3 regions of the Arthrobacter sp. LAR12-1-1.1 genome follow, and region 1 is predicted to be linked to each of the others. Evidence: predicted binding sites of a transcription regulator. Region 1 holds the regulator's gene; each other region holds the start of a gene.

Evidence for each region. The regulator HrcA, encoded in region 1, represses chaperone genes, less so after heat shock. The targets are predictions, from matches to a motif close to TTNGCACTCGNNNNNNNCGAGTGCNAA.
Region 2: MRBLAR12_RS10050 (FmdB family zinc ribbon protein) is a predicted target of HrcA. The motif match lies at 3,574-3,600, and genes of this name have one in related genera.
Region 3: groES (co-chaperone GroES) is a predicted target of HrcA. The motif match lies at 4,197-4,223, and genes of this name have one in related genera.

What each region holds. Positions count from the first base shown of each region.
Region 1 covers NZ_JBEGIG010000001.1:737,800-743,693, forward strand. Annotated here, with positions in the region: gene MRBLAR12_RS03440 (GerMN domain-containing protein) at 1-252, shown strand, start outside; gene MRBLAR12_RS03445 (16S rRNA (uracil(1498)-N(3))-methyltransferase) at 306-1,079, opposite strand; gene dnaJ (molecular chaperone DnaJ) at 1,082-2,212, opposite strand; gene hrcA (heat-inducible transcriptional repressor HrcA) at 2,291-3,304, opposite strand; gene MRBLAR12_RS03460 (DUF3097 domain-containing protein) at 3,635-4,486, shown strand; gene MRBLAR12_RS03465 (DUF4870 domain-containing protein) at 4,631-5,050, shown strand; gene hemW (radical SAM family heme chaperone HemW) at 5,175-5,894, opposite strand, start outside.
Region 2 covers NZ_JBEGIG010000012.1:422,641-428,534, reverse strand. Annotated here, with positions in the region: gene MRBLAR12_RS10075 (SDR family oxidoreductase) at 1-15, opposite strand, end outside; gene MRBLAR12_RS10070 (hypothetical protein) at 125-1,120, opposite strand; gene MRBLAR12_RS10065 (GNAT family N-acetyltransferase) at 1,260-1,880, opposite strand; gene galU (UTP--glucose-1-phosphate uridylyltransferase GalU) at 1,886-2,803, opposite strand; gene MRBLAR12_RS10055 (5-formyltetrahydrofolate cyclo-ligase) at 2,909-3,532, shown strand; gene MRBLAR12_RS10050 (FmdB family zinc ribbon protein) at 3,688-3,936, shown strand; gene MRBLAR12_RS10045 (RcpC/CpaB family pilus assembly protein) at 4,108-5,004, shown strand; gene MRBLAR12_RS10040 (AAA family ATPase) at 5,094-5,894, opposite strand, start outside.
Region 3 covers NZ_JBEGIG010000012.1:398,153-404,046, reverse strand. Annotated here, with positions in the region: gene MRBLAR12_RS09980 (acyltransferase family protein) at 1-1,737, opposite strand, end outside; gene groL (chaperonin GroEL) at 2,049-3,659, opposite strand; gene groES (co-chaperone GroES) at 3,741-4,037, opposite strand; gene MRBLAR12_RS09965 (hypothetical protein) at 4,749-5,183, opposite strand; gene MRBLAR12_RS09960 (class I SAM-dependent methyltransferase) at 5,250-5,894, shown strand, end outside.

The sequences.
Region 1 (5,894 bases):
AGCGGCCGGAGCACCGTCCAGGGCGGGAAGCTCCGCTGGGCGATCCTCAAAGTCGACGGTGACGGCGACAACGACAAGACGGCCTATCTCAACGGCAACGCCACGGCCTCGGCCGACTCCGTCAAGTCCGGGCTGTTTACCTTGTCCGTGAACCTCGGCCCGGGCCGTTACGAGGTCCGGGTGTCCCAGGTGGACGCGTCGGACAGCGCCAAGGAAGTGTTCCAGGACACCCGCGGCTTCACGGTTAAATAGTCTTTCGCGTCAAATGGTCTTGCGCGTCAAGAAGCGACGACGCCGGCCGCCGGTTACCAGCGGCCGAGGATGTCGCTGGCCAGTACGGTGGCGGCGGGCCCCGCGGTGGACGAGCGCAGCACATGGTGGCCCAACAGGGCCGTGACCGCCCCCGCGTCGCACAACCGGGTCACCTCCCGCGGGCTGATGCCGCCTTCAGGGCCCACGATCAGCAGCACTTCACGGGACCCGCTGTCGCCGGGCTGCGCGGTTGCCAGCCATGATTCGAGTACGTGCCGCAGCGGTCGGACGGCATCTTCGTGCAGGATGACCGCGAGATCTGCGGCCGCCACGGCCGCCTGCAGACCGGCGCCGTCCACTGCCGCCCGGACCTCCGGTATCCAGGCCCTGCGCGCCTGCTTGGCTGCTGCTGTCACCACCGACTGCCATTTGGCGTGCGCCTTCGCGGCCCGTTCAGCCTTCCACCGCACAATGGACCGCTCCGCCTGCCAGGGAATGACGGCGTCGATGCCCAGCTCGGTGGCCGTTTCGGCCGCAAGTTCGTCACGGTCGCCTTTGGCGAGGGCCTGGACCAGGACCAGCCGGGTCCCGGGCCGCGGCTCGTTGGCAACCTCGAGGCACTCGACGGTCAGCTCGCCGGGCAGGGCGGCGGTCACCGTGCCGGTCAGCCGCTTGCCCGCGCCGTCGGCGATGTCGACGGCCTCGCCGACGGCGATCCGCTTGACGGTGACGGCGTGGCGGGCCTCAGGGCCCTCCAGGACGAAGGCGGAGCCGGGGACCTGCTGGTCCAAGGTGCCGGGGGCGGTGAAGAAGACCGGGTTACTCACCGCTACAGGTTACCGAGCCTGTCCCGGAGTTTAGCGAAGACGCCGCCGCTGGCCGCGAGCTTTCCGGCCGTGAAGTGCTCGCCGCGCAGCTTGGCCAGCTGGCGGAGCAGGTCTTCCTGGGCGGCGTCGAGCTTGCCCGGTGTTTCGACCTGCAGGTGCACTTTCAGGTCACCGCGCCCGTGGCCTCGCAGGTGGGTGACACCAAGGCCGCGCAGTGTGATGATCTCGCCCGACTGGGTGCCGGCCCTGACGTCGATCTCCTGCTGCCCGTCGAAGGTGTCGAGGCTAATTTCGGTGCCGAGTGCGGCGGCCGTCATGGGGATGTTGAGGCTCGCGTGCAGGTCGTCGCCGTCGCGGACGTACGTGGCGTCGTTGTTGACCCGGATCTCCACGTACAGGTCCCCCGCCGGACCGCCGGCGGGCCCTGCCTCGCCCTGGCCGGACAGCTGGATGCGGGTGCCGGTGCCGACGCCGGCCGGTACCTTGACGGTCAGCGAGCGGCGGCTGCGGATCCGGCCCTGGCCGCTGCATTCGTTGCAGGGGTCCTTGATGACGGTGCCGAAGCCCTCACAGGACCCGCAGGGCGCCGAGGTCATGACCTGGCCCAGGATGGAGCGCACAGCGCGCTGGACCTGGCCACTGCCGCCACAGATGTCGCAGCGCACCGGGTGGGTGCCCTCGCGGCAGCAGGAGCCTTCGCAGGTGGGGCAGACGACAGCCGTGTCGACCTCAAGCTTCTTGTTCACGCCGAACACCGCGTCGCGCAGGTCAATCCGGACGCTGATCAGCGCATCCTGGCCGCGGCGGACACGGGACGCCGGGCCGCCCTGGCCGCCGCCCGCCCCGAAGAAGGTCTCGAAGATGTCTTGGAAGGCGAAGCCCTGGCCTGAGTAGCTGCCGCCACCGAAGCCGTTGTCGGTGCCGTTCTCGTTGCCGGTGGTGTCATACACCCGGCGTTTCTGCGGATCGGAGAGGACCTCATAGGCGTGGGTGACGGCCTTGAACCGGTCCGAGGCGTCTTCTCCTGGGTTCACGTCCGGGTGCAGGGTCCGGGCCAGTTTCCGGTAGGCCTTCTTGATCTCCTCCCCCGTTGCGTCGCGGGAGACTCCAAGAACGTCATAGTGGCTGCTCAAAGTGTGTATCTCTTCCTTTTCATACTGCCGGTGGGGCACTGCCTGTGGGGCAAGAAGTCGCGTTCGGTCCCGGGCCCGTCAGGGCCCCAGGATCCTCGAAAGGTAACGGGCCACCGCGCGGACGGCGGCCATGGTGGTGGGATAGTCCATCCGGGTGGGTCCAAGGACGCCGACCTTGGCCGTGGCGTCCGGCCCGTAGGCAGTGGCCACGACCGAGGCCTCGGCAAGACCGACGTACGGATTCTCCCGGCCGATGCTGACGGTTACGCCGCGCGGGTCTTCGGCCATTTCGCTGAGCAGGCGGAGCATGACCACCTGCTCCTCGAGCGCCTCCAGCACGGGGCCGATGCTGAGCGGGAAGTCCACATTGGAGCGTGCCAGATTCGCGGTACCGGCCATGACCATCCGCTCTTCGCGACTGCTCGTGGCCAGGGCTTCAAGGCCGCGGGCCAGGGCCTGGGCCGCTCCGCGGCTCGCCGGCGCGCCACTGGCGACGACCGTGGGCAGAAGCTGGGGCAGCAGGCTCAACGGCGTTCCGGAGAGGCTCGCCAGGAACCGTGTACGCAGCTCCGCCAGGGCGTCGTCGGGAAGGTCCTGCCCGACGTCGATGACGCGCTGCTCCACTTTGCCGGTGTCCGCTATGAGGACAATCAGCACCTTCCGGGGGGCCAGCAGCACGAATTCTATGTGCCGCACCTTGGCTCGGCTGAGCAGCGGATACTGCACGACGGCGACCTGGTTGGTCAGGTGGGAGAGGAGCCTCACGGTCCGGTCGAGGATGTCGTCGAGGTCCTCGGATCCTTCCAGCAACGCCTGGATGGCCCGGCGCTCGGCCGAAGACAATGGCTTCACCGCTGAAATCTGGTCAACGAAAAGCCGGTAGCCCTTGTCGGTGGGGATCCGGCCTGCGCTAGTGTGCGGTGCCGTGATCAGGCCTTCGTCCTCCAGCGCCGCCATGTCATTTCGGATCGTGGCGCTGGACACGCCAAGATGGTGCCGCTCAACGAGCGCTTTGGAACCAACGGGCTCACGCGAATGGACGTAGTCCTCCACGATGGCGCGCAGCACTTCGAGTTTGCGCGGTTCGCTCACGCTCCACCTCCAATCGACTGTCCCGCAGTCGGTGCCGCCCGCGTTGTCCGGTTCGCGCCCAGAAGCAGTACCCAGAAGTAATACTGAGACGGCCCTCTTCGGGACAAGGGTTAGCACTCGACATGCCTAAGTGCTAACCAGTCTAATATGAGTCGCCGCGTTGTTAGCATTGGATTCGCTCCAGGCGTGGCCCTCGCGATCGCGATTCCCGTCACGTCGGTGCCGAGACCGTGGCAGCCGCTGCCGTTGCCGCGCCGTCGCGGTCCGGTTCCGGCCCCGGAGAGTTCCACCGACCGCCGTACATTCCGAGTGCAAAGTAAGCGTGTAGAGATGTCGTACCAGAACTGGGGACCCCAGGACCTGTCCGCCCCCGCCAAGACCCAGTTGCCGGAAGTCCCGGTGGAACGCGGGATGGTCCTCGAGGAGGTCCAGTCCGGCTGGGTGGGTGCCGTGACCCGGGTGGAAAAATCCGGCGGCATGCACGTGGTGGCGTTGGAGGACCGGCGGGGCAAGTCCCGTTCCTTCCGCCTCGGCTTTGGCTTCCTGTTGGACGGCCAGCCGATCCGGCTGATGCCGCCGGCCCCGAAGAAGGCGGCGCCGGCCGCCGGTGCCGGCCGCACGGCGTCGGGTTCGGTGCGGGTGGCGGGGCACCGCGCACAGGTGGCCAAGGCCAGCCGCATCTGGGTGGAAGGAAAGCACGACGCCGAACTGGTGGAGAAGGTCTGGGGCGATGACCTCCGTGTGGAGGGCATCGTCGTCGAACCGCTGCACGGCATTGACGACCTCGCGGCCGCCGTGGCGGAGTTCGGGCCGGGCCCGGGCCGCCGCCTCGGCGTGCTCGTTGACCACTTGGTGGCCGACTCCAAGGAGTCACGGATCGCCGACGCCGTCATGGCGTCACCGGGCGCCGCCGGCAACGTCCTGATTGTGGGCCACCCCTACGTCGACGTGTGGCAGGCCATCCGGCCCGCGGTCCTGGGTATTGAGCAGTGGCCCGTGATCCCGCGCGGCGTCGACTGGAAGACCGGCATCCTCATGGCATTCGGGTGGCCACACTCCACGAAGGAGGACATCGGCCTCGGCTGGCAGAAACTTCTGGGGGCTGTCCGCAGCTATGCGGATCTGGAGGCGTCCCTGCTGGGCCGCGTGGAAGAGGTCATTGACTTCCTCACCGTGCCCTAGTCCGCCGCGGCGGACACTCCCTGATCTCCATTTCCGCGCCCGAGCAAGTATTCTTGGAACGGCGGCCGCGCACCCAGCGCGGTTCCGGCTATTCCAGGCACAACCCAGGCAGCAACGCATCACCGCAATCCGAAGGGCTATACCGTGGCAGATAACGCACGCGAACACACGGGCAACCAGGCCGGCCAAGGTCAGCCCCCGTACCATGGCGTTCCGGCAAATGCGCTGCCGCTGACGGCCAGCGAGGACCGGCAATGGGCCACGCTGGCCCACTTCGGCGGCATCCTAGGCTGCGTTCCGTCGCTGCTGATCTACCTCATCTTCAAGGACCGCGGCCCGTTCACGGCGCAGGAATCCAAGGAAGCCCTCAATTTCACGTTGCCGCCGACCATCGCCGCGGTGCTCGCCAATCTGCTGGTGTTCATTCCCGTGGTGGGCAACCTCTTCGCCGTGCTCGCCACCGTGATCTGGATCGCCGTGACGTGCTTCTCGGTGGCGGCAGGCATCCACGTCAACCGTGGCCAGCCGCACCGGTACGAGTTCAACCTGCGCTGGATCAAATAGCCCAGCCCGGACCCAAGCAAGAAGAGCCGGCCGCTTCCCACCAGGGGTAGCGGCCGGCTCTTCTTGTGCGGCTTCATCGTTGTGTGCGGCAGCTTAGTCGGGCCGCACGGTTAGGTGCGGCCGTTCAGTCCGGCAGGATCCTGCGGACCACGGCGTCGGCCAGCAGCCGGCCCTTGAGCGTAAGGATGAGCCGGCCCTTGAAAGCGGCCGCGGGGTCCACGAGGCCGTCGGCAATCAGCCCCGCGACGGCGTGCCTGCCCGTGTCCCCGAGGCCGCCGAGGCTGGGGATGTCGAGTCCGGAGTTCAGCCGGGCCTCGAGCATGACGCGTTCCACGTTGCGGGTTTCGGGGTCCAGCGTTTCGCGTCCGGCGGCGGGCGAGACCCCGGCGCCGAGGCGGTTGGCGTAGGCGGTGGGGTGCTTGACGTTCCACCACCGCACGCCTCCGACGTGGGAGTGCGCCCCGGGTCCGATGCCCCACCAGTCGTCCCCCCGCCAGTAGGCGAGGTTGTGCCGGCAGGCCTGTTCGGGGGTGCGGGACCAGTTGCTGACCTCGTACCAGGCGAGCCCGGCCGCGGAAATCAGCTCGTCGGCGAGTTCGTACTTGGCCGCGTGGTCGTCGTCGTCGATTTCCGGCACTTCGCCGCGGCGGATCTGCGCCGCAAGTTTGGTGCCGTCCTCCACAATCAGGGCATAGGCGCTGATGTGGTCGGGGGCGTAGGACAGTGCAGTCTCCAGTGAGAAGCGCCAGTCATCCAGCGACTCCCCCGGCGTCCCATAAATGAGGTCGAGGCTGACCGCGAGCCCCGCGTCCCGCGCCCACCGCACCACTTCGGGCACCCTGCT
Region 2 (5,894 bases), on a different contig from region 1:
ACAGATCCTTGTCATGACCCGAGGCTACCGCAACGAAGCCCGCCCGCGACGCCCCGGGGAAATGAAAACCCCGGGCAGCCATCGCTGGCTGCCCGGGGCGAAATCTCCGGAGGAACGGAGCGGATCAGGCGCGTCGCCGCTGGAGGACATCGTCCAGGTTGCTCAAAGCACTCTGGGCCTTGCTGAGCTGCTTTGACTCGGAATCGTCCGCGGCCCGCGGATCGGATGCGGCCGGCCGCGCGCCCTGCTTGAGAGACGGCTTCCCGACGGCTTTCGGCGCTTCAGGCAGGTCGAGCGGCATGGGAGCAGCGCGTTCGGCCTTCGCCGCTTCGACGTAGGTGGGCTTGGGAACATCGACGGGCTCCCAGCTGGAGCCCTCCGCGGCCGCCGCAGTTTCGGCTGCCAAAGCCGCCGAGGTATCCCCCGAGGCTGCCGCTTCGGCGAGGGCGGCCTGGCGGAGCTCCAGTGCGGTCAACGGCTTCGGTGCAGGCTTGGGAGTGACCCGGTCCGCCTCGGCGTCGAAGAGCGGGCTTTCCGGCCGGGCAGCGGGACGGCCGGCAGGAAGGGTGGGGACCTGTTCGGGCGCGGAAGGCCGCGCAGTAGTGCGTTCCGGGCTGCCCATGGCGGCACGGAATGCGGCGTTCATCTTCCGCCGGCGGTCGCGGACAGCGAGGCGGCGGAGCAGCGCCACGGCGGCGACGGCGCCCAGCAGGGCCGTCACGGGGAGCCAGCCGGAACCAATACCGAAAAGTCGAAGGGCCGCGGATACCACTCCTGTGAGGAGGGCCAGGAGGCCGGCTACCGCCAGCACCAGCCGTCCCCACCGAATCCGGAACGCCGGGGAGGTCGCTGCAGAATTCGGGTTCCTTCCGGCCGCCGCCCCGCTGCTTGGACCATGGCCTGCGGTGCCGCCGGCCGGTACTGCGCGCTGGGTGCTGGTCATGGGTTTCTCCTGCTGCGCTGTCATTTTCATAACCTTCCCCGCATGTGGATCTGCTGGTTCCATGTCCATGACGTCCGCCAGGAATTCGCCTGCAGGCTGCAGCTGGTGGCGCCCGTTCCGGAGAACGTAAGGCGCCACCCACACGATCCAGAGCGCAACAGCAATGACAAGGATCACAGAGCTGCTAAGAGGGAAGTCCACACTCAAAACCGTATGAGGTATATGGGGTGCTGCCCCGCATTGTCAGGGGTGTGTCGCGCGCGCCGGCCAGTGGCCGGCGCCGGGGCACCGTGGATGGTCAGGCGGCGTCACAGGTTCAGGCCTGGCGCGTCCTCAGCCACCGTGCGAGGAGGCCTTCCGGCACTTCCTCAGCCGTGAGCGCGAAGGTCCGGTGGTCCGCCCATTCGCCGTTGATGTGCAGGAACCTGGGCCGGAATCCCTCGTCGCGAAACCCAAGTTTCTCCACCACCCGCAGGCTCGGCGCGTTCTCCGGCCTGATGTTGATCTCCATGCGGTGCAGCCCAAGGGTGCCAAAGCAATAGTCCGTTGCCATGGCCACGGCGGTCGGGGCGATTCCCCGCCCGGCCCGTTCCTTGTCGACCCAATAGCCAAGCGTCGCCATCATGGCCGATCCCCACACGATCGAGGACACAGTCAACTGCCCCACGATCACCGGTGCCTGGTGGCCGGGCGTCCATTCCGCGATCACGAAGGGCAGGGCAGTGGCCTGCGCGGCCTGGGCCTTGAGCGAACGCACCATCTGCCGGTAGTCCGGCAGGCCGCCGCCGGGGACCGGGTTTGACGCCTCCCAGGGGGCCAGCCACTCGCAGTTACGGGACCGGAGTGCTGTCCACTCCTTGCGGTCCCGGTACCGGATCGGGCGCAACACGATCTCGCCACTCTCCAGGGTCACCGGCCAGGTGAAGCTGCCCCCCACGGGAGTTACTTTGCGAGGCTGGGGGCCAGGCTGGACGCGAAGCCGGGCAGCCATTCGCGCAGACCCGGGCCGAGGTCCTCACTGTCGCAGGCGAGCTGTACGCAGGCCTTGAGGTAGCTGAGCTTGTCGCCGGTGTCGTAGCGGCGGCCGCGGAAGACGACGCCGTACACGCCGTAGCCCTCGCCGGTGCCGGCCGAGAGCTCCTGCAGCGCGTCCGTGAGCTGGATTTCTCCGCCACGGCCGGGCGCGGTGCGCTCAAGCACTTCAAAGACGGCCGGGTGCAACACGTAGCGGCCAATCACGGCGAGGTTGGACGGGGCGTCCTCGACGTCGGGCTTCTCCACGAGCTGATTGACGCGGACGTAGTCCTCACCAACGATTGCCTCAACGTCGGCGCAGCCGTAGGCACTGATCTGGGACGGATCCACCTCGATCAGGGCGATCACCGACCCGCCGGTCTTGGCCTGGACTTCGATCATGGTGCTGAGCAGCTCATCGCGGGCATCGATGAGGTCATCGCCCAGGAGGACGGCGAACGGCTCCTGCCCGACGTGCTGCTTGGCCCGGAGGACGGCGTGGCCAAGGCCCATGGGATCGCCCTGGCGGACATAGTGAATGTCCCCTAGGTTGCTGGCGGCCTGGATGGACTCGAGCTTCGCCGTGTCACCCTTCGCCTTGAGGGTGGACTCCAGCGCCGGGACGCGGTCGAAGTGGTCCTCCAACGCCCGCTTGTTGCGGCCCGTGATCATCAGGATGTCGTTCAGGCCAACATTCACGGCCTCCTCAACGACGTACTGGATGGCCGGCTTGTCAACTACAGGCAGCATTTCCTTGGGCATGGCCTTAGTGGCCGGAAGAAACCTGGTACCAAGGCCCGCGGCGGGGATGACGGCCTTACGGACGGAAGCGTTCAGTGTATTCACTCGACTAATCTAACGGAGGGACCAATCATTGCGTAATTTTTATTCGAACCGCCCGGCAGGCCCTCCCGACACCTGGCGGCCGGAAGAGGCAGAGGACAGGCCAGCTTGGCGTCTAAAGAGGAAATACGCTCCAGCCACAGGGCGAAGCGTTCCGCACTCCCGCCGGCCGCACAGGATGCTGCCGCGGCGGGCATCGCCCGCCACGGGCTCGAGTGGGCCTCCGGGCAGGCCCGCGGCCGCCAAGGCATCTTCGCGGTGTACCTCGGTGTGGGCGCCGAACCGCCCACGCTGCCGCTGTTGACGGCCATGACCGTTGCCGGGCACCGGGTGCTGCTTCCGGTGTGCGAACCCGATATCTCGCTCAGCTGGGTGTATTGGACTCCGCAGTCCGGGTTTGTACGCAGCCGATACGCCCCCATCCAGGAGCCTGTCGGAGAACGCCACAGCACCGCCGTAATGCGCGACGCCACGGCAGTCATCCTCCCGGCCACCGCCGTGGATTTCTCGGGCAACCGCATCGGACAAGGCGGCGGCTACTACGACAAGTTCCTTGCCGCCCTGGCCGCCATGTCCCCCGCGTCCGGCGCAGCGTCCGACGCTGTCGCGTTGCCGACTGCGGCCGTCGTCTATGACACGGAGGTGCTGCCCGCGGGCAGCATTCCCGCCGAGTCGTTCGACCGGAAGGTCGACGTGGCGCTGACCCCGGGCGGGATCATCCGGCTCGGCTGATGCCGCCCCGGCTGATGTGGGTTCCTGCCAAGGTGATAGAATTGGCACTCAGGCCCTGCGACTGCTAAGGGCGGAACCGGTCGATAGGCATATCGGCAGTGATTCCGGCTCGGCAGCACGGGACCTGCTCGTTTGCCCCAGAGTGAGGATTTCCAGTGCCCACGTATGCATACGCCTGCAAGGACTGCAGCCATGCCTTCGAGATCGTGCAGTCGTTCAGCGACAACTCCCTGACGTCCTGCCCCGAGTGCCAGGGCACGCTGCGCAAGAAGTTCAACAGCGTCGGCGTAGTGTTCAAGGGCTCCGGCTTCTACCGGACCGATTCCCGCGACGCCAAGGGCAGCACGGTTTCCCCGGCTCCTGCAGCTCCTGCGGCCACCCCCGCACCCGCCCCCGCGCTCTAGCAGGACACCCGCCTGCTTAGGGCGGGCCCGTCAGACGCCGGCCTGTTCGGCGCCGGCCCGTCAGGTGGGCCTCTGCTGGCTGAGTCAGCGTAATCCTTGGGCCGGTGGCCATTGTCCACATAGGCGGTTCTGCGGCTCCCGTCGATGCGCCCGGGTCCGTAGCGTGACGGCATGGCCCTTTCACTCAGCGCGGTTTCCCCGCCTTGGCCCTGGACGTCATCCACCCCTTCGTCCGGGGCACCCTCCACGGCGTCGTCCCTGCCGTCCCTCCCCACGCCCGTCGAAGGCTCCGGCCGCTGGGCACGCGCCGGGATCCGCGCCGCCAACCTTCCCGCCGCCACGTTGTCCGCGGCGGGCCGCCCGTTCCGGAGCCGGGGCCCGGCGAAGACCCGCCGGCAACGGCCTCCCGGCCGCCGTCCGTCACGGCGCCGCCTGCGCGGCTGGATGAACGGGAACCGGCGACTTATCGCGGCCCTCCTGTTCTGCATCCCGGCCGGCCTCACGGTTCAGCAGCTAGCTCCCGCGCCCACTGCCACGGTGGTTGCTTTCGCCGCAGCGGCGGATCTTCCCGCCGGAAAGACCCTGGAACCCGGCGATGTCAGCAGCATCAGTGTCCCGCCGGGCCTTGTGCCTGCCGGCAACCCCGGCAGCGAGACCGCGTTCGAGGGAAAACAACTGGCCGCACCGCTGCGCCAGGGCCAACTCCTCACCGATGCCCAGATCCTTGGCCCGGGCCTGCTCGCGGGAAGCCCGCCCGGCTCTGCGGCCGTGCCGCTCAGGATGGCGGATCCGGCCTCCATCCAGCTGGTCTCCCCCGGGCAGCTCGTCAACGTGGTGCTCACCGGCGGCAACGGCTTTGACCAACCCGGCGAAAGCCAAATCCTGGCCGAAGCCGTTCCGGTGCTCTGGACGTCAGTGCAGGGCGGCAATGCTTCGCCGTGGCCCGCCACCGCGGAGACGGACGGGCTGATAGTCGTGGCAGCGGCGGCCGACCAGGCACGCAGACTGGCGGGCGCCTCTACCCAAGGCAAGCTGTTCTTCGTCCTTGTGGCGGCCGCGCCGGGCTAGGCCTGGGCAGCGCGCCGCGCTGGGCCCCGGGCAGCCCGTCCGCCGGGTGATGCCGGCACCGCAGGCTCCGCGGTGCCGGCCACACAACGTCAGCCCCAGTGCGGTGGCTTCTGCTCCTGGAGCCATGCGTCGTGATCGTAATTGTCAGGCTGGTCACCCCAGCGCCGGGGGTCATCTTCCGCCGCCTTGTTCGGCAGCACGCCTTCGGGGACCGTGGCCGGCGCCTCCGAACGGCGGGACGGCTCCTTCGCCGTTTCCTGGTCCGGCCCGTCACCGGTCAACTCGCCGGACTTCGGCTCAGCGGTCTTGGGCTCAGCGGTCTTGGGCTCAGTGGCGCTGGTCGCGTCGTCCCTCTTGGCGCCGGTGTTGTCTCGGATGTCGCCGTCCGCACTCATGCCGCCGGCCTCCTTACTGCCTGAATTGCCTGTCATTCCTGTTGCTGGTTCCTGCCGGCGGTAGTCCTGGCCCGCAGTTCCGCGGCCTCGAAATACCTGCCCCGCGGGTTCGTCCGCCACGTGGTACTCAGCGGCCCGCGCCTGGTCAATCGCCAGGTGGTCGATGTCGTCATCGAAGAACCCGTGCGATGTCCGGAGCCGGCCGGACACGGCAGGTTTCTCCAACCCGAGGTAGCCGCCAATCCGATCGGCACAGGCCGAGGGATCTGTGAAGACCTCTATGGTCCATAGTGGCATGTAGCGCCAGCCAAGCCGCTCCAGGAGCTGCGGCCGGAGCCTGCTGCGTTCCCGGACGCTCATCCGCCGGTAGTGGCCGGTGCCATCTGACTCGATTGCTACCGGACGGGGAATATCAGCATCGTCCTGGCCGATCGTGGTCATCGGATCGGCGGCCGCCACCATGTTCAGGACGCCGTCGTACTGGTGCCATACCCG
Region 3 (5,894 bases), on a different contig from region 1:
GTCATTGATGGATTTGATCGGCGGAACCCAGCCCGGGTCCATGAATTCGGTGTTGCTCGGGTCGGGGTCAGTCCGGGTGCTTGTTGTCACCACGACATCCGGCTTCATCTCGAGCACCTTCTTGAGGGTGTCCTTGTTGAAGTCCAGGCAGCCCTCCGAGAGCCCCGCGGCCTGGTGGTCCGTCACGGGGCAGTACCCCTTGGTGATGGCCTCCACCCTCCAGCCGTACTTATCGGCCATGGTGAGGATGGGGGTCGCCCACACGTGGGCATGCGAGTTGCCAATGATCAGCACGGTCTTGGTGGGATTCTGCTTGCCGTTGTTGCAGACGTTGGTGAGTTCCTTCTCGTCCGCTTTACAGCCGCCCGCGTACTCGGGCCATTCCTCCGCTGCCGTGGCGAGGGTGGGAAGGAGCGGGGCAGACTTGTCAGCCCCGTCGACGTAGGCGGGGTCCAACGACCGGGCACCCGGATTGTTGGCCCAGGCTTGGCTCGCCGCGGCTGCCGTGGCGATGTTGAGCTGAAGCTGCCAGCCGGCCAGCGGCACGACGGCAGTGACCACAGCCGCGGCGATGGCAATGAATGCGCGGCGCCGCCGCACCTCCGGCCACTTCCATTCCCGCCAGGGTTTCTCCACAAAGCGGGTGGTGAGATAGGCGAGCACCAGCGACACGGTGACGATGACGGCGCCGGTGATCGGCCCCGCACGGTCCCGGTGCGTCGCGGCGAGGGAGATGACCAGGACCGGCCAGTGCCACAGGTACAGGGCGTACGAGATGTCGCCCAGCCGGACCAATGGCTTTGAACTGAGGATCCGGTCGACGCCCAGCTTGCTGCCGGACTGCCCGGCGGCCATGACGCAGGCCGCCGCCAGGGTGGGCCAGAGGGCCACGAACCCGGGGAAGGACGCCTGGACATTGAGCAGGAGGCCGCAGCTGAGCATGGCCACAATGCCCAGCCAGCCAAGGGCCAGGCGCCAGCCCCGGGAAAGCCGCAGGCCGGGAAGGGCCAGTGCCACCAGGGTGCCGAGCGCGAACTCCCACAGCCGTGCCCAGGTATCGAAGTACGCCACCGTCTGGGACGTCTGGGTGAAGACGATTGAGTAGACGAGCGAAACAACGAAGATCAGGGCGAATATGTAGCACAGCAGCACGCGGTAGCGGAGCCTGAAGTGCCTGGCGAGGATTGCCGCTCCTGCGAAGATGAGCGGCCACAGGATAAAGACCTGCCCTTGGATCGAGAGGGACCAGAAGTGCTGGAAGGGGCTGGCCAGGCTGTGGTCCGAGGCGTAGTAGTTCGTGGCTTCGGACTGCAGGAGCCAGTTCTCGGCGTAGAACAGGGAGGCCCAGCCCTGGTTGATGACTTCCAGCCAGCGGGTCCGGGGCAGGAACAGGATACTTGCGGCGAGTACGGCCACCATGACGGTGACGGCAGCCGGAATCAGGCGCCGGAAAAGGTGCAGCCAATGCTTGAGCAAAGCCATGGGCCGGCCCTGCTCGTAGCGGCCGACGAACTGCAGCGTCATGAGGAAGGCCGAGATCAGCAAGAACACGTCCACGCCGCCGGAGACCCGGCCCAGCCAGATGTGGTAGCTCATGACCATCAGCACGGCCAGGGACCGGAGTCCTTGGATTTCTGGCCTGAACGTGGATTTTCGGCCGGCCTTGGGTGCGGCGGGGCTGGCCCTGTGCGCGGCACTATTGCGGGCAGGCAGGGGCGAGGTTCTTTGCTGTGTCATAGAACAACCCCTCAACCAGATAACCAAAGCGTCCATGTTACCAAAACGTAATTTTGATGGCCAATCGTCGCAGCAGCCACCGATCTCCATTGAGGCACGCCAGGGTGTGAGTTTCCAGTGAATTCTCGGCGCCGGTGCGGCGCCTGCCTGGTCAAGGCGCCGGAATCCGGGCAATTTGCCGCCAGAATCCCGGCAGAACCGCGGCGGGTATGCAGCAGACGTGCGTCCGGCGGCGGTAGGGCGGCGGCAGAAAAAGGGCAGAAAAAAGACGGCCCGGCAAGATGCCGGGCCGTCCCCTTTGCGGGCAGAACCTAGTGCCTGTGGCCTGCGTGCTCGTCTTCGTCAGCCGGCTTCTCCACCACGAGAGTTTCCGTGGTGAGGACCAGCGCCGCGATGGAGGCCGCGTTGCGCAGAGCCGCACGCGTCACCTTCACGGGGTCGATGACGCCGGCCGCGATCAGGTCTTCGTATTCTCCGGACTTGGCGTTGAAGCCCTGGTTCACGGAGGATTCGGCCACCTTGGCAGCCACGACATAGCCGTCGAAGCCGGCGTTCTGGGCGATCCAGCGCAGCGGCTGGACCAGGGCGCGGCGGACGATGCCGACGGCCGCAGCCGCGTCACCTTCGAGGGCCTGGACGGCAGCGTCCTCGTCGAGCGCCTTCAGCGCGTGGATGAGGGCGGAACCGCCGCCGGCCACGATGCCTTCTTCGAGGGCAGCGCGGGTCGAGGACACGGCGTCCTCGATGCGGTGCTTCTTTTCCTTCAGCTCAACCTCGGTGGCAGCGCCGACCTTGATCACGCCGATGCCGCCGGCCAGCTTGGCCAGGCGTTCCTGCAGCTTTTCCTTGTCCCAGTCCGAATCGGTGCGGGTCAGCTCGGCGCGCAGCTGGGCAACACGGGCGGCGACGTCCTCGGCCGAACCGGCGCCGTCGACGATTGTGGTGTTGTCCTTGGTGATCGTGATGCGGCGTGCGGTGCCCAGCACCTCGAGGCCAACGGTGTCCAGGCTCAGGCCCAGCTCCGGGGAGACAACCTGCGCACCGGTGAGGGTCGCGATGTCCTGGAGCATGGCCTTGCGGCGGTCACCGAAGCCCGGCGCCTTGACGGCGACGACGTTCAGCGTGCCGCGGATGCGGTTGACGATGAGCGTGGACAGGGCCTCGCCCTCGACGTCTTCGGCAATGATGAAGAGCGGCTTGGAGCTCTGCAGCGCCTTTTCCAGCAGGGGCAAGAAGTCCTGCACCGAGGAGATCTTGCCCTGGTTGATCAGGATCAGGGCGTCCTCGAGGACGGCCTCCTGGCGTTCCGCGTCGGTGACGAAGTACGGGGACAGGTAGCCCTTGTCGAACTGCATGCCCTCGGTGAGGACCAGCTCGGTCTGCGTGGTGGAGGATTCCTCGATGGTGATCACACCATCCTTGCCGACCTTGCCGAACGCCTCGGCCAGCAGCTCGCCGACCTCGTCGCTCTGGGCGGAGATTGCGGCAACGTTGGCAACCTGCGTGCCCTCAACCGGGCGCGCGTTCTCCAGCAGCCGGGCGGCGACGGCCTCGACCGAAACCTCGATGCCGCGCTTGATCTCGCCCGGTGCGGCGCCTGCCGCTACGTTGCGCAGGCCTTCCTTGACCAGGGCCTGGGCCAGGACGGTGGCGGTGGTGGTGCCGTCACCGGCAACATCGTTGGTCTTGGTGGCGACCTCCTTGGCAAGCTGCGCGCCAAGGTTCTCGTAGGGGTCATCCAGCTCGATTTCACGGGCGATGGTCACGCCATCGTTGGTGATCGTGGGGGCGCCCCACTTCTTGTCCAGTACGACGTTGCGGCCGCGCGGGCCCAGCGTGACCTTGACGGTGTTGGCGAGCTTATCGATGCCGGCTTCAAGCGACCGGCGGGCAGCGTCGTTAAACGCAAGCTGCTTTGCCATGGTTTTGTCCTTTCAAGACAGAACCCCGCGCAACTGATCCATTCAATGCGAAAGGATCGGCTGCGCGGGGGTCCAAGAGAGTTACTTTACGACGATCGCCAGAACGTCGCGGGCGGAGAGCACGAGGTACTCGGTGCCGCCGGTCTTGACTTCGGTTCCACCGTACTTGGAGTAGATGACGACGTCGCCAACGGCAACGTCAATGGGAACGCGGTTGCCGTTGTCATCAAAGCGGCCGGGGCCTACTGCAACAACTTCGCCTTCCTGCGGCTTCTCCTGTGCGGAGTCCGGGATAACCAGGCCGGAAGCCGTGGTCTGCTCGGCTTCGAGCGGGCGGACAACAATACGATCCTCAAGAGGCTTAATAGAGACCGACACTCGGACCTCTCCTTTTCGTCAGCAAATTCGTGGACTATGAAGCGGTGATGCCCAGGCGCGCAGACCGTCGTCGCGGTGCCGGCAGCGTGCCTGGCGGAACGCGCTTCATGTGTTAGCACCCTCCTAGGGAGAGTGCTAATGACGACTCTATGTAAATGGTTAGCACTCGGTCAAGGCGAGTGCCAGAAATTCGTTCCGGGTGAACATTTCCACGGCGGGACATGCCCAATTTTCGCGGCGTCCGGTGGGCACTTGGGGATCATGCTCTCTGCCCAGGCTGAGCGATGGACATGCCCCACGGGTGCGGGCTGCCCAGAGGGACATGCCCAATTTTCGTGGCGGCCGGTGGACACTTGGGCATCACGCTCTCTGCCCGGGCTGAGCGCTGGACATGCCCCACGGGTGCGGGCTGCCCGGGAGGACAAGCCCATTCCTGGCGCTGGACGCTGCACATACCCCACGGGTGCGGGCGGGCCAGAGGGACATGCCCAATTTTCGCGGCGTCCGGTGGACACTTGGGCATCATGCTCTCTGCCCGCGCTGAGCGATGGACATGCCCCACGGGTGCGGGCTGCCCGGGAGGACAAGCCCATTCCTGGCGCTGACCTATGGACATGCCCCACGGGTGCGGGCTGCCCGGGAGGACATGCCCACTCCTGATGCCGGGTGCTGGGCATGTCCCATGGACGATCGGGCCTTGCGGGCCCGCGCCTACTGGCCTGCGAGGTCTTCGAAGTCCACGTCCTCGCCGTCGTCTTCGTCCACGTCCTGGCCCTCGTCGTTGCGGTGTCGGTACATCAGCACGGCGCCGGCGGCGGCCAGCAGGATGCCTGCGATGAGGAAGATGATGCCGCCGAGCCGGGCAGCGGCGTAGGTGTCGCGGATGGCCCGGGCCTCGTCCGTGGCGTCCTGGACGTTCTTGCCACCGACGGAATACACGGTGGCGTTGAAGGAGTCGAGGAAGAAAATGATCACCAAAAGGGCAATGCACACGACGGCGATCACGGCGCCGGCGATCAGCGCCGGCCGGGCGTAGCTTGCGAGACCCTGCGGGCGCCGGCGCCCCTGCCCGGAGTAGTCGTTCCCGGCTGTGTCTTGCCCGGCTGTGTCCTCTGCGATGCTGTCGCCTGTCCCGCTGTCTTCCATGCCGTCAAGCCTAGCCCCCGCGGTCCGGTCACAGCGTGCCCGCGGAGCTCAACTACGCTGGATGGCATGACTGACGCACCGCAGGAACATATTGCCCCGATCCTCACGCCCGAGGGCTGGGAGCTGCTGGCGTCGCTGGGCCCGTACCGTGAGGACGAGGCCTTCCGCCTCACCGCGGCGTTGCGCAAGGCCGGCCACTCCCCCGAAATGGTCTCGGCGGTCCTCACGCAGTCCCGGCTGCGGACCAAGGCCGAGGCCAAGTTCGGGGAGTTCGCGCGGCAGATGATCTTTACCAAAGCCGGCCTGGAGCAGGCCACCCGGCTCACGGTGGCGGCGCGGCACGCGCAGCGGTTCGCGGAGGCCGGGATCGGCCACGTCGCGGATCTCGGCTGCGGGCTCGGAGCGGATGCGATGGCCCTGGCGTCCCTGGACCTGATGGTCACCGCAGTGGAAATGGACGAGGCCACGGCCGCCTGCGCCACGATGAACCTGATCCCGTTCCGCAATGCCACCGTGGTCCATGCGGATGCCACCTTGGTGTCGCTCGAGGGGGTCGACGGCGTCTGGCTGGACCCGGCCCGGCGCACCACGTCCACGTCGGGCACCAAACGGATCTGGGATCCGGAGGATTTCTCCCCTCCCCTGTCCTTCGTGGCGTCGCTGGCCGGCTCCGGCCGCGCCGTCGGAGTGAAGATGGGGCCGGGCATGCCG